Regions from separate parts of the Variovorax sp. CCNWLW225 genome, predicted to be linked through region 1. Evidence: predicted binding sites of a transcription regulator. Region 1 holds the regulator's gene; each other region holds the start of a gene.
The links. The regulator LexA, encoded in region 1, represses DNA repair genes until DNA is damaged. The targets are predictions, from matches to a motif close to ACTGTATNNNNATACAGT.
Positions count from the first base shown of each region.

Region 2: a site for LexA is predicted at 1,620-1,637, ahead of recA (recombinase RecA). Genes of this name have one in related genera too.
Region 3: a site for LexA is predicted at 1,608-1,625, ahead of imuA (translesion DNA synthesis-associated protein ImuA). Genes of this name have one in related genera too.

Region 1 covers NZ_JBBCBV010000011.1:4,488-8,695, reverse strand. Annotated here, with positions in the region: gene V9L20_RS17905 (D-2-hydroxyacid dehydrogenase family protein) at 1-648, opposite strand, end outside; gene V9L20_RS17900 (hypothetical protein) at 741-1,115, opposite strand; gene lexA (transcriptional repressor LexA) at 1,253-1,927, opposite strand; gene V9L20_RS17890 (asparaginase) at 2,001-2,987, shown strand; gene adk (adenylate kinase) at 3,051-3,707, opposite strand; gene kdsB (3-deoxy-manno-octulosonate cytidylyltransferase) at 3,842-4,208, opposite strand, start outside.
Region 2 covers NZ_JBBCBV010000008.1:63,032-67,239, forward strand. Annotated here, with positions in the region: gene recX (recombination regulator RecX) at 1-405, opposite strand, end outside; gene recA (recombinase RecA) at 454-1,572, opposite strand; gene V9L20_RS15410 (MarR family winged helix-turn-helix transcriptional regulator) at 1,719-2,204, shown strand; gene V9L20_RS15415 (response regulator) at 2,272-2,946, shown strand; gene V9L20_RS15420 (sensor histidine kinase) at 2,985-4,208, shown strand, end outside.
Region 3 covers NZ_JBBCBV010000003.1:368,129-372,336, reverse strand. Annotated here, with positions in the region: gene V9L20_RS09450 (Y-family DNA polymerase) at 1-813, opposite strand, end outside; gene imuA (translesion DNA synthesis-associated protein ImuA) at 782-1,594, opposite strand; gene V9L20_RS09440 (ABC transporter substrate-binding protein) at 1,715-2,842, shown strand; gene V9L20_RS09435 (hypothetical protein) at 3,502-4,208, opposite strand, start outside.

The sequences.
Region 1 (4,208 bases):
GTGCACCGACAGCACATCGGCCGCGGCAAAGAACTCGTGCCGGTTCTGCGCCACCTGGAAGCCGTCGGACCGGGCCTTGGCGCAGCTTGCCTCGCGGCCCCAGATGACGACCTGCATGCCGAAGGCTTGGCCGTAGCGCGCCACCAGCTGGCCGATGCGGCCGTAGCCCCAGATGCAGAGGGTTTTGCCCTTGAGCACCGAGCCCAGACCGAAGTTGGGCGGCATCGAAGCCGACTTGAGCCCCGATTGCTGCCACGCGCCGTGCTTGAGGTTGCTGATGTACTGCGGCAAGCGCCGCATGGCCGCCATGATCAGCGCCCAGGTGAGTTCGGCGGGCGCTTGGGGAGAGCCGGTGCCCTCGGCCACAGCCACACCCCGTTCGGTACACGCTGTGACGTCGATATGGTTGCCCACGCGCCCCGTCTGCGAAATGAGCTTGAGCTTGGGCAGCTTTTCGATCAGCTGGCGCGAGATATGGGTGCGCTCGCGGATCAGCACGATCACGTCGGCGTCCTTCAGGCGGATTGACAGTTGACCAATGCCCTTGACCGTGTTGGTGTAGACCTTGGCCGCGTACGCGTCCAGCTTGGTGGCGCAGCGCAGCTTGCGCACGGCGTCCTGGTAATCGTCGAGGATCACAATGTTCATGGCGTGCCATTGTGCCTCGCAGCATTGGCATGACGCGCGTGTGAACGTTTGGATACCCGCCCCGGGCAATGGTCACCGGGGGGTGCATGGCCTCAATGCAGGCGTGTGGAAGCGGGCGCGGTGCTCACGGCTTCCATGGCCTCGAGTGCCGCCAGGCGGTCGAGTTCGGCGCAAACGTCGGCCATGCGGCCGGAAATCACCATGCGGTTGGTGCTGCGCTTTTCGCCCTGGAGGCCGTCCACCACGCGAATGACGCGCAGAGGCCGTGCGGGTGCGGGAGCCGCATCAGCCGAGGCGGCTGGACCATGGGTCCGGGCCGTGCATGACGGCCGGACCGCGACGTAGCGCAAGCCTGCGGAAGCACTGCTGCTGTCGTGGCGGCGCGGGCGACGGGCCGGCAGCAGCCGGCTTGCGAGCGATTGCAGCGGCATCCACAAATCAACGATGGCGAGGAGGGCGATTCCCATGTGAACTCCAAAAAAGTCTGAGGTTGAACACAGGCAGGATTTCTTTGATCGGGCGCAACAGGGTGATGGCGACTTAGCGCCATACGCCCGCCACCTGTTGCGACCGGATGGGTGCTGCTTTCGGCAGGCCGCAGGGCCTACATCAGCATGGTGTTGCGAATGAGGCCGACCGCCAGGCCTTCGATTTCGAACGGCTCGCCGGGCTGGACCACGATGGTCGGGTAGTCGGGGTTTTCGGCGTGCAGCTCGATGACCTGCTTGTTGCGCTTGAGGCGCTTGACCGTGACTTCGTCGCCGAGGCGGGCCACCACGATCTGGCCGTTGCGGGCTTCCTTGGTGGCTTGCACCGCCAGCAGGTCGCCGTCCATGATGCCGGCGTCGCGCATGGACATGCCGCGCACCTTCAGCAGGTAGTCGGGCTGGCGCTGGAACAGCGTGTTCTCGACGTAATAGGTCTGGTCGACATGTTCTTGCGCGAGGATGGGCGAACCCGCCGCCACACGGCCGATGAGAGGCAGTGCCAATTGCGCCATGCCGGGCAGCGAAAGCGAGAACTGGTTGTTGCGCGACTCGTTGAGCGAACGCAGCGCATCGCCCTTGAGCCGGATGCCGCGCGAGGTGCCGCTGACGAGTTCGATGACGCCCTTGCGGGCCAGCGCCTGCAGGTGCTCTTCGGCCGCGTTGGCCGACTTGAAGCCCAGCTCATTGGCGATTTCTGCCCGCGTGGGCGGAGCGCCGGTGCGTGCGATGGCGCTCTGGATCAAGTCCAGGATTTGCTGCTGGCGGGCGGTAAGCTTCACGGCGAACTGCATATGTTGTTCCTTGCGGCACTGGCTAGATATCCAGTACCTGTATTTTTAACCAGTTTTTAAAAGTTGGCAAGCCATGGTTAATTCGCTCTCGCCGAGCCTGCGGCGCATTGTGGTTCTGGGAACGGGCGGCACCATTGCGGGCCGTGCCGCCAGCGGTGGCGACAACATCGGCTACACCGCCGGGCAAGTGGGCGTGGCAGACCTGCTCGGCGGCATCGAGGCGCCCGAAGGCCTGGCGCTTGCGGCCGAGCAGGTGGCGCAGCTCGACAGCAAGGACATGGAACCCGACGTCTGGCTGCAGCTCGCCCGGCGTTGCGCTTTCTGGCTGGCCGAGGCCGATGTGGCCGGCGTGGTGATCACGCACGGTACCGACACGCTCGAGGAAACCGCCTTCTTTCTTCAGGCCGTGCTTGCGCCCGGCAAGCCCGTGGTGCTGACCTGCGCCATGCGCCCGGCCAGTTCGCTTTCGCCCGATGGCCCGCAGAACGTGCGCGACGCCATCGCGGTGGCAGCCACGCCGGCCGCCCGAGGTGTGACGGTGGTCTGCGCAGGCGCAATCCACAGTGCCTTCGATGTGCAGAAGGTGCACACCTATCGGCAGGATGCGTTTGCTTCGGGCGATGCCGGTCCGGTGGGCTATGTGGAGGAGGGGGCGGTACGGCGGGTGCGGGACTGGCCTGAGTCGCCGGCGCGCTCGAAGCTTCTCGAAGCCGGCGAAGGCGCGGCGATGCAATGGCCGAGGGTCGAAATCCTCACCAGCCACGCCGGTGCGACCGGCGCCATCGTCGACTTGCTGCTTCAGGAGCGGGCGATGGGCGTCGTCGCCGAGCCGATGCGCGGGCTGGTGCTGGCCGCAACTGGCAACGGCACGGTGCACCATGCGCTGGAGGCTGCCGCGCTTCGCGCGCAGGATGCGGGCGTCGCCGTGCTGCGCGCCACACGTTGCGCGAGCGGGCGCATTCTTCCGAGGCCTGATGACAAGCTGCGCGATGCCGGTGCTTTGACGCCGGTCAAGGCACGGATCGCGTTGATGCTGGAACTGATCGGAACAGCCGCCTGAGGGCCGCGGGCACAAGCGGGCAGGCGCGCAAGCTGCCATGGCAACCCGCCTGCCTGCTGAACTTCAGTTGCTCAGTGCAGCCAGTGCGCGCTGGGTGATCTCTTCGACCGTGCCGACGCCCTTGATGGCGCGGTATTTAGGCGCCGAGGCCGGATCGGCCTTGGCCCAGGCCGAGTAGTAGTCGACCAGCGGACGCGTCTGCTGGCTGTACACCTCGAGCCGCTTGCGCACGGTTTCTTCCTCGTCGTCCTTGCGCTGGATCAGTTCTTCGCCCGTGATGTCGTCCTTGCCCTCGACCTTCGGCGGATTGAACTTCACGTGATAGATGCGGCCCGATGCGGGGTGCGAGCGGCGGCCGCTCATGCGTTCGATGATGTCGCTGAAGGGCACGTCGATTTCGAGCACGTAGTCGAGCTTGACGCCCGCTGCCTTCATCGCGTCCGCCTGCGGAATGGTGCGCGGGAAGCCGTCGAACAGGAAGCCGTCGGCGCAATCGGGTTGCGCGATGCGTTCCTTCACGAGGTTGATGATGAGGTCGTCGCTCACCAGGCCACCCGATTCCATGACCGCCTTGGCTTGCTGGCCGAGCGGTGTGCCGGCCTTGACGGCTGCGCGCAGCATGTCGCCGGTCGAAATTTGAGGAATGCCGTACTTCTGGCAAATGAAGGCCGCTTGCGTGCCTTTGCCCGCCCCGGGCGCGCCCAGCAAAATTAGTCTCATGGTGTCCTCGGACGGTTCTTAGATCTTGTGTCGCGCCAAGCGCCGGCCCGGGAGCCGTGCAAGGCGGAATTGCGTCGAGGATAGCATGCGTGAGCGTGAAGAATTTCCGTTACAGCCACCCTGTGGCGCACGCTTCAGGGTGTCGGCTTGGCTGCGAACAGTGCGCGCACGCGGGCCAGGTCTTCTGGAGTGTCGATGCCCGGTCCGGGAGCCGCGTGGGTGACATGCACAGCGATGCGATGCCCGTGCCAGAGCGCTCGCAGTTGCTCCAGCGCCTCGGTCGCCTCGACCGGAGCCGGCGGCAAGGAAGGGAATTGGCGCACGAAACCCGCGCGATACCCGTAGATGCCGATGTGGCGCAGCGGAGCCGGACTGGGCAGCGCCGTCGGCACGCGGTTGACGGCGCCGTCACGCCACCACGGAACGGGGGCGCGGCTGAAGTACAGCGCGTTGCCTTGCGCATCGAGCACCGCCTTCACCACGTTCGGGTTCAGGAAGTCG
Region 2 (4,208 bases), on a different contig from region 1:
CGAAAAGCCGCGCGCCATCAGAAAGCGCATTTGCTTGGCGCGCTCCTTCGCATCGGCGGGCGGTGCGTCGAAACGGCGGCGCCACAAGGCGGTGGCGCGCTCTACTTCGGTGTCTTGCAGGCTGGCCACGGCTTGTGCGATGGCTTCGGGCGCAATGCCCTTGGCCTGCAGCTCCTGGCGCACCCGCAGTGCGCCCGAGCGGGCGGCGCGCTGGTTCAGTACCGAAGCCACCACGCGCGGCTCGCTGATGAAGTCCTTGGCGGCCAGTTCATCGAGCGCGCGGGCCAGCGTGCCGGGCTCTTCTTCATGCCTGGCCAGCTTGCGCTCCAGCTCCGCGCGCGAATGCTCGCGCTGGCTCAGGAGCCGCAACGCCCGGCCTTTGAGTGAGGGGGCACCGAATGCCATGCCTGGTGGTCGCTTGCGCGGCCCGCGAGAGGCCGCGCCGTACCTTGCTTACTCGCCCTTGTCGGCCTTCTCGGCCTTGGCTGCCTTCGCAGGCTTCTCGGCCTTTTCGGCGCCCGGGGTGTCGGCATCGGCCGCCAGCAGCGGAATGCCCAGCGATTCGCGCACCTTGTTCTCGATTTCGCGCGACAGCTCGGGGTTCTCGCGCAGGAATTCGCGTGCGTTGTCGCGGCCCTGGCCGATCTTTTCGCCGTTGTAGGCGTACCAAGCGCCCGATTTGTCGAGGATCTTGGCGTTCACGCCCATGTCGATGATTTCGCCTTCGCGGCTGATGCCTTCGCCGAACAGGATGTCGAACTCGGCCGTCTTGAACGGAGGACTGACCTTGTTCTTCACCACCTTCACCTTGGTTTCGTTGCCGATGGCCTCGTCGCCCTTCTTGATGGTGCCGATGCGGCGGATGTCCAGGCGCACCGAGGCGTAGAACTTCAGCGCATTGCCGCCGGTGGTGGTTTCGGGCGAGCCGAACATCACGCCGATCTTCATGCGGATCTGGTTGATGAAGATGACCATGCAATTGGTCTTCTTGATGGTGGCGGTGAGCTTGCGCAGCGCCTGGCTCATCAGGCGGGCCTGCAGGCCGGGCAGCGAGTCGCCCATTTCGCCTTCGATTTCGGCCTTGGGGGTGAGCGCGGCGACCGAGTCGACCACGATCAGGTCGACGGCGCCCGAGCGCACCAGCGAATCGACGATTTCGAGCGCCTGCTCGCCGGTGTCGGGCTGGCTGATCAGCAGGTCGGACAGGTTCACGCCGAGCTTCTGGGCGTATTGCACGTCGAGCGCATGCTCGGCGTCGACGAAGGCGCAGGTGCCGGCCTGCTTTTGCATGGCGGCAATGACCTGTAGCGTGAGCGTGGTCTTGCCCGACGATTCAGGGCCGTAGATTTCGATGACGCGGCCGCGCGGCAGGCCGCCGACGCCGAGCGCGATGTCCAGGCCGAGCGAACCGGTGGAGACCACCTGGATGTCTTCAAGCGCCTCGCCTTCGCCGAGCCGCATGATCGTGCCCTTGCCGAACTGCTTTTCGATTTGCGCCAGCGCGGCTTGCAGGGCCTTGGCCTTTTCACTGTTGGCGACCGAGATGCTTGCGCCCTTGACGACTGCGTCCATGTGGAAATCTCCTTGAAAATCAACGGTTTGTGTGTGACTGCCATCCATCTGCTTTTAATTACAGGCTGGATGCTTGAACAGTAGTGTAGGGGCTCATTGGTTTCAGTAAACCCATTTTTTAGTCAGTTTGCTTTACCATTTGGGCCATGGCCGAAAATGCTTTTCCGACCGATCCCGATGCCTGGCGGCAAACCCACCTGGGCCGCCTGCTGGGCCATGCGATGCGCCGCTTCGACGAGCGCGTGCTCGAGCTCATGGCGCATGACGTCGAAGTGCCGCTGGCGCTGTCGAACCTGGCCGCCCGCGCCCAGGTGAGCGCCGCGCACATCCACATCACGCGGCACCTGGCGCGCGAAGGTTCGCGCCTGACCGAGCTGGCCGAGCGCGCCGGCATGACCAAGCAGGCCATGGGCGCGCTGGTAGACCAGTGCGAAGCCTGGGGCCTGGTCACCCGCGGGCCCGACCCCCTCGATGCGCGGGCGCGGCGCGTGCTTTTCACCGCCGACGGATTGGCATGGCTCGACGCCTTTCGCGGCGCAGTCACGCAGGCCGAGCGCGAATTCCGCGCCAGCGTCGGCAACGACGTCGCCACGGTGGTAACCATCGGTCTGGAAGCGTACACAGCGGGCTAGACTCGGCTGGGAGAGAGACAAATGTGAACGGCGCCGGCGCGGCGCCCGAACCGGCCGGAGGTGGCTCATGCGGATTCTGATTGCCGAAGACGACCAGGTGCTGGCCGATGCCCTGCTGCGCAGCCTGCGCACCTCGGGCGCGGCGGTCGACCACGTGGCGAACGGTTCGCAGGCCGACACCGCGCTCATGACGCACAGCGAGTTCGACCTGCTGATCCTCGACCTCGGGCTGCCCAACCTGCACGGCATCGAGATCCTCAAGCGCCTGCGTGCCCGTGGTTCGCAGTTGCCCGTGCTGGTGCTCACCGCGGCCGACAGCGTGGAAGAACGCGTCAAGGGCCTGGACCACGGCGCCGACGACTACATGGCCAAGCCCTTCAGCCTGCAAGAGCTCGAAGCGCGCGTGCGGGCGCTCACGCGGCGCGGCATGGGTGCCACCAGCAACACCATCCGGCACGGTCCGCTGGTGTACGACCAGGCCGGCCGCGTGGCGACCATCGACGGCAAGATGGTCGAGCTCTCGGCGCGCGAACTCGGCCTGCTCGAGGTGCTGCTGCAGCGCGCGGGCCGCTTGGTCAGCAAGGACCAGCTGGTGGAGCGCCTGTGCGAATGGGGCGAGGAAGTGAGCCTGAACGCGATCGAGGTCTACATCCACCGCCTGCGCAAGAAGATCGAGAAGGGGCCGGTGCGCATTGCCACGGTTCGCGGCCTCGGCTACTGCCTCGAAAAAATCCAGCAATGACACGCGGGCTTGCCCCGCGGCTTCGGAGGCCGTAAGCCTTGAAACTGTTCCAACGCGCGCAGCGCTCCCTGTTCGGCGAGATCCTCGACTGGATGCTCACGCCGCTGCTGCTGCTGGTGCCGGTGAGCATCGGCGTCACGTGGCTGGTGGCACAGGGCATTGCCAATGCGCCCTTCGACCGCGCGCTCGAATACAACGTGCAGACGCTGGCGCGGCTCGTCACGGTACAGCAGGGCCAGACGCAGTTCGTGCTGCCGCAGCCGGCGCGCGAAATCTTGCGGGCCGACGACGCCGACCGCGTGTACTACCAGCTGCTCGACAGCCACGGCAAGCTGCTGAGCGGCGAGTCCGACGTGCCGCATCCCAACACCGACGAGCCCCCGGTGCCGGGCGTGGTCACGTTGCGCAACGGCGAAATGCGCGGCAAACCGGTTCGCGTGGCCTCGCTCTGGCTGGCCGACGGCGACGACGATTCGGCGCCCGCGCTGCTGCAGGTGGCCGAGACGCGCGAGAAGCAGTCGGTGCTGGCCACCGAGATCATCAAGGGCGTGCTGCTGCCGCAATTCGCGATCCTGCCGCTCGCGGTGCTGCTGATCTGGCTGGCGCTGGTGCGCGGCATCAAGCCGCTGTCGGTGGTGGAGGCGCGCATCCGCGAGCGGCGCCCGGGCGACCTGAGTCCGCTCGACGAATCGTCGGTGCCGCTCGAAGTGGTGCCGCTGGTGTCTTCGGTCAATGAGCTGCTCGACAAGCTCAACGACTCGATCCACACGCAAAAGCGCTTTCTCGCCGACGCGGCGCACCAGCTCAAGACGCCGCTCGCGGGCCTGCGCATGCAGGCCGACCTGGCGCAGCGTGAAGGCGCCAACGCCGACGAGCTGAAGCAGTCGCTCAAGCAGATCGGCCGTGCCAGCGTGCGCGCCACGCACACGGTGAACCAGCTGCTCTCGCTCGCGCGCGCCGAAAGCACCGGCGCCGGCACGGGCCGCCAGCCCTGCGATCTGGCCCGGCTCACCATTGAAGTGGTGCGCGAAGCCGTGCCGCGCGCCATCGAAAAGCGCATCGACCTGGGCTACGACGGCGCCGAAGCGGGTGCGCCCGGCGTGGTGCTCGAAGGCAACCCGACCCTGCTGAAGGAACTGGTGCGCAACCTGGTCGACAACGCCATCAACTACACGCCCTCCACCCCCGAGCGGCCGGGCGTGATCACCGCGCGCGTGCTGGCCGACCCTTTCGGGCACGTGGTGCTGCTGCAGGTGGAAGAC
Region 3 (4,208 bases), on a different contig from region 1:
CCAGCTTGCGGGCGCCGCAAGCGTGGTGAGGGCGAGCTTTTCGGAAAGCAGGCGGCGCAGGTGCGCCATGTCCTGCGTGGGCTCGGCCGTGCGCACGGCGACTTGCTGGTGCGGCGGCAGGTTCACGCCGTTGAAGCGCTTGAGGTCGAGCGTCCATTGCAGCTCGAGCGCGCGCGCGCCGCGCTGGCGGGCACGCAGCCAGAACTGCAGCGCCGTGAGCAGCCGGTTGGCCGACCACATCAGCTCGGGTGCGGTTTCGGCCAGCGCGGGCAGCTCGAGCTTCTGCTCGAACACGTCGGGCAGCGTGAGCCAGCTGTGGCTTTCGGGGCGCAGGCCCCAAGCCACGTCGAGCGCCTCGCGCAGCGCCGCGCCAAAGCGCCGCGTGAGGCCGCCGCGCGGCAAGGCCGCCACGTCGCCCCAGGTGCGGCAGCCCAGGCGCGCCAGCAGATCGAGGTGTTCGCGCGCGGCGCTCAGCGTGTCCAGCGGGAGGCCGGCGGGAATGTCCTTGGGCCGGCTCTCTTCGCGCTCGAACAGGCGCAGCCGGGCCAGTGCGATGAGGCTGGTGGCACCCTGCGCGCCGCGCATCACGGCGTCGGGCGCGGGGTTCTCGTGGGCCAGCTGGCGCATCAGCGACGAGCGCCCGCCCCACAGGCGCTCGCAGGCCGAAACCTCGAGCATCAGCGCCTCGTCTTGCCAGGCGACGTGCGGCGTGTATTGCAGCGCCCACCAGCCTAGCGCCTCGGGCGTGGGCAGGGGCTGCGCTTCGTCAGGCGAATCGGATTCAAGCGACCACCGCAATGCGATCCAGTGCACTGGGGCCTCCCTTCCATGCGTCGATGCGCACCACCGTGGCCGTGGCCGACGTTGCCGCTTCGCCGGCCGGCGCCGTGCCCTGCTGCTGCAGCCGCAGCTTGCGGCGCAACCGGGCGGCCGCCAGCAATGCGGCCATGCGCTCGTTGCGTGCGGGCAGCATCACCGGCGCGGCCAAGGGCGGCCCCCGGCGCTTGAGAATGCGCAGTTCGATCTGCGAGCTGTCGGCCTCGCAGCTTTCCACCTGAAGCCGAAGCCGCGCCGGCGACGCACCCTGCGCGGCCGATTCGGGCCGGCACACGAAGAGCAGCACGTCATGCTGGGCGGCGGCCAGTTGCAGCCGCCGCAGCTCGCCCACCCGGGCCTGCGGCAGCCAGGCCAGCACGGCCGACACATCCGCACAGCGCAGCGCCTGCTCGCAGGCCCACAGGCGCGAAGCCGGCGCGTCGCTCCGGACCCACATCAGCGCTTCCACCGGCAAGCCCTGCGCCGCCAGAGACGGCCCGCAGGGTTCATAGGGCGCGCCGATCAGCACCACCGGCCCGCCGCGCGCCTGGACGGCCTGCGCCAAGGCGGGCAGCAGCAGCCGCCAGACATGGGCTTCCGGCGCGGTTTGCAGCAACTCCGTCATGGCGCCTACAGGCCAGCCGCCACCCGGCAGCTCGGCGTCGAGCGCGGCGTGGCCGGTGGCGACGACCTGCGCGTCGGCAAGGCCGAGCTCGTCGGCATGCCAGACGCCACGGCCCGCGGCGGCGGAAAAGGAGTTGAGGAAAGGAAGGCCCATGATGCAATCGTTAACTGTATTTTTATACAGTATTCCATGCGCCGCAACCGGGGCAGGACAAATAGCGATTTACCCAAAGCGCCTTGCCTCTTAAGATGGCCGAACAAACAATTTGTGACCATGCAATACAAAAAGATTCATTTGCTGGCTTCGGCCTTTGCCGCCCTCCTCCTTGCGGTACAGCCTGCGGCGCAGGCCCAAACCAAGCCGCTCCTGATCGGCCAGACCTATGTGCAGACGGGCCCGCTGGCAACGCTGTCGACCGAGCCGCTGGTCGGCATTCGCGCGCTGTTCACCGCAGTGAATGCGAACGGCGGCGTGAACGGCCGGCCCATCGAGCTGCGCCAGCTCGACGATGCCTACGACCCCGCCAAGGGCGCCGAGAACGTGAAGACTTTCGTGAAGGACGGCGCCGTGGGCATCCTGATGCCGATCGGCACGTCGTCGGCGGTGGGCGCCTTGAAGGCAGCCAACGAACTCAAGATTCCGGTCGTAGGCTCGTACACGGGTGCGGCGCCGGTGGTGAAACCGTCCGAATACGGCTTTCCGGTGCGCATCAGCTTCGACGAGGAATACAGCCGCATCGTGAACCACCTGTTCACCATCGGCCTCTCGCGCATCGCCTTCGCGCACAACGACAACCCGGGCGCGCGCTCGGCGATGGAGAGCACGCAAAAATTCATTGCCGAGCGCGGCGAAAAAATGGTCGGCAGCGTGTCGATCAAAAATGACGGCTCGGACGCAGCCGAACGCGCGGCGGAACTGGTCAAGCTCAAGCCCAAGGCCGTGGTGCTGTCGGCCACGAACGACGTGGCGGCCAAGTTCATCACGGCTTACCGCGCGGCGGGCGGCGAAACGGCTTTCTATTCGTTCTCTTTCCTGAACGGCCAGAAGCTGTTCCAGGACATCAAGAAGGACGCAGCCGGCGTGGTCATTTCGCAGGTCGTGCCGTACCCATGGAACACGGCAATGCCGATGATTGCCGAGTACCAGGCGTCCATGAAGAAGATCGGCGCGACGGAGTTCAGCTACGCCAGCCTCGAGGGCTATGTGGCGGCCAAGGTGATGGTCGAGGGCCTGAAGCGAGCGGGTTCGAACCCGACGGCCGATTCGCTGCACAAGGGTCTCGAATCGTTCAAGACGCTGGACATCGGCGGGATTGCTGTGTCTTACCGGCCGGGGGAGCACCGTGGGCTGACCTTCTCTGAGCTTTCGATGCTGAAGGCTGACGGGCGCTATTTGCGCTGAGTTTGTACGTGTTGGGGGGCGAATCGTTCAGGGCGAGTGCAAAGGCCACCGGGTACTCCCCTCCGCGAATGTCCCCCGGCCTGCGGCCTCCTCCTTTATTTCGCTGCGCGGAGCACCCGATGCCCTGTGCACTGGGACACGCTGCTGGTGCACCGCTGATCAACGACCGCTCTGAATCACGCTCCCGTCGATAAACAACATAGGTCGCGCCTGCATCAGAGATGCAAGCACGGTCTTTGAAACTGGTTTTTGTGTAGCGCGCTAGAGCAGCGCTATCCGGCCGGTGGCGGCGAGTGCAAGATGGGCAGCGTCTGAAATCTGCTCGAACAGAACGCGGCGGCGAACGTGAGGACGCAGGGGAAGATGGACCTGTAGGTCTGGATCGCGGAGAGCTAGACCGTGCGGTTGCTTTGGTCAAAGCCTCGAAGGTATGTCGTAGGACCTGTGCCGTAGGCGAAATAACTTTCTCGGGCGAGGTCGGAGACCTCGCGGCGGCCGCGAACGCTCGCCCACGTTTTGCAATGGGGAACGCATCTCATGCCTGGGTCCTCTCAATGAGGCGCGTTTCTATGGGCCCGTGTTCCTGCATGCGCCGATGGTCGGTCGAGCTTGCATCCCGTCCAAGAACCTCTAGGCACGAGTGAAATCTTGTTAATCGCCTAACTTGAAAGCTGGCTGGAGGGCGATTCTTTGACACCAAATATCAGATTCAACATGTACGCGTCCAGCAGCTCATTGGAGCCGGTGTTAAACAGTGCATCCAAATGCGGTTCCTGAACAATCTTCAAAACAAGGGATCGGGCAAACTCATCACATGTGCGAGCAACGTCTACAAGACTCGCTATCACACCTGCCGTGAGAATGTCACCGTGCACGATCTTTGACCGCACACCGTACGCTTTCTTCACGTCCTTAAAAAACCCAAGCCTCTTGTTCGGATCATCCGAAAGGAGAAATGCAATTCGCTCCGACAATTGATGGGAGAGTTCAGAAGCTGAAGTACTTAGTAGTGCCTCGAAGAACGAGCAGTAGTTCGCAACCTTCTGGCCAAGATCATCCGAAGACCTCGCTTGCTGGAGGAACTTCATCCCGCGATCCAGCCGCGCGATGGATTTTCTGAAGACCGTGTGAGCGGGAAAATTCTGCTGCGTGACGCCCTGAAACGATGTCGCGTGAAGCTTGCAAATCTCCGCGAGCAGGCCCTCGTCAACCTTGATGGACTTTCGGCCGCCGGAGTGATCTGTGTATTGCAGTGCAAGTGAGTTGCTATGGACGTGCGGAGTTTCTTGGCCAAATGAAAATGCAAGCTCACAGTTCGCGCTGTTGTCTTTCTTGAGCCATGCGGCCGTTAGAAATGCCTGCACTT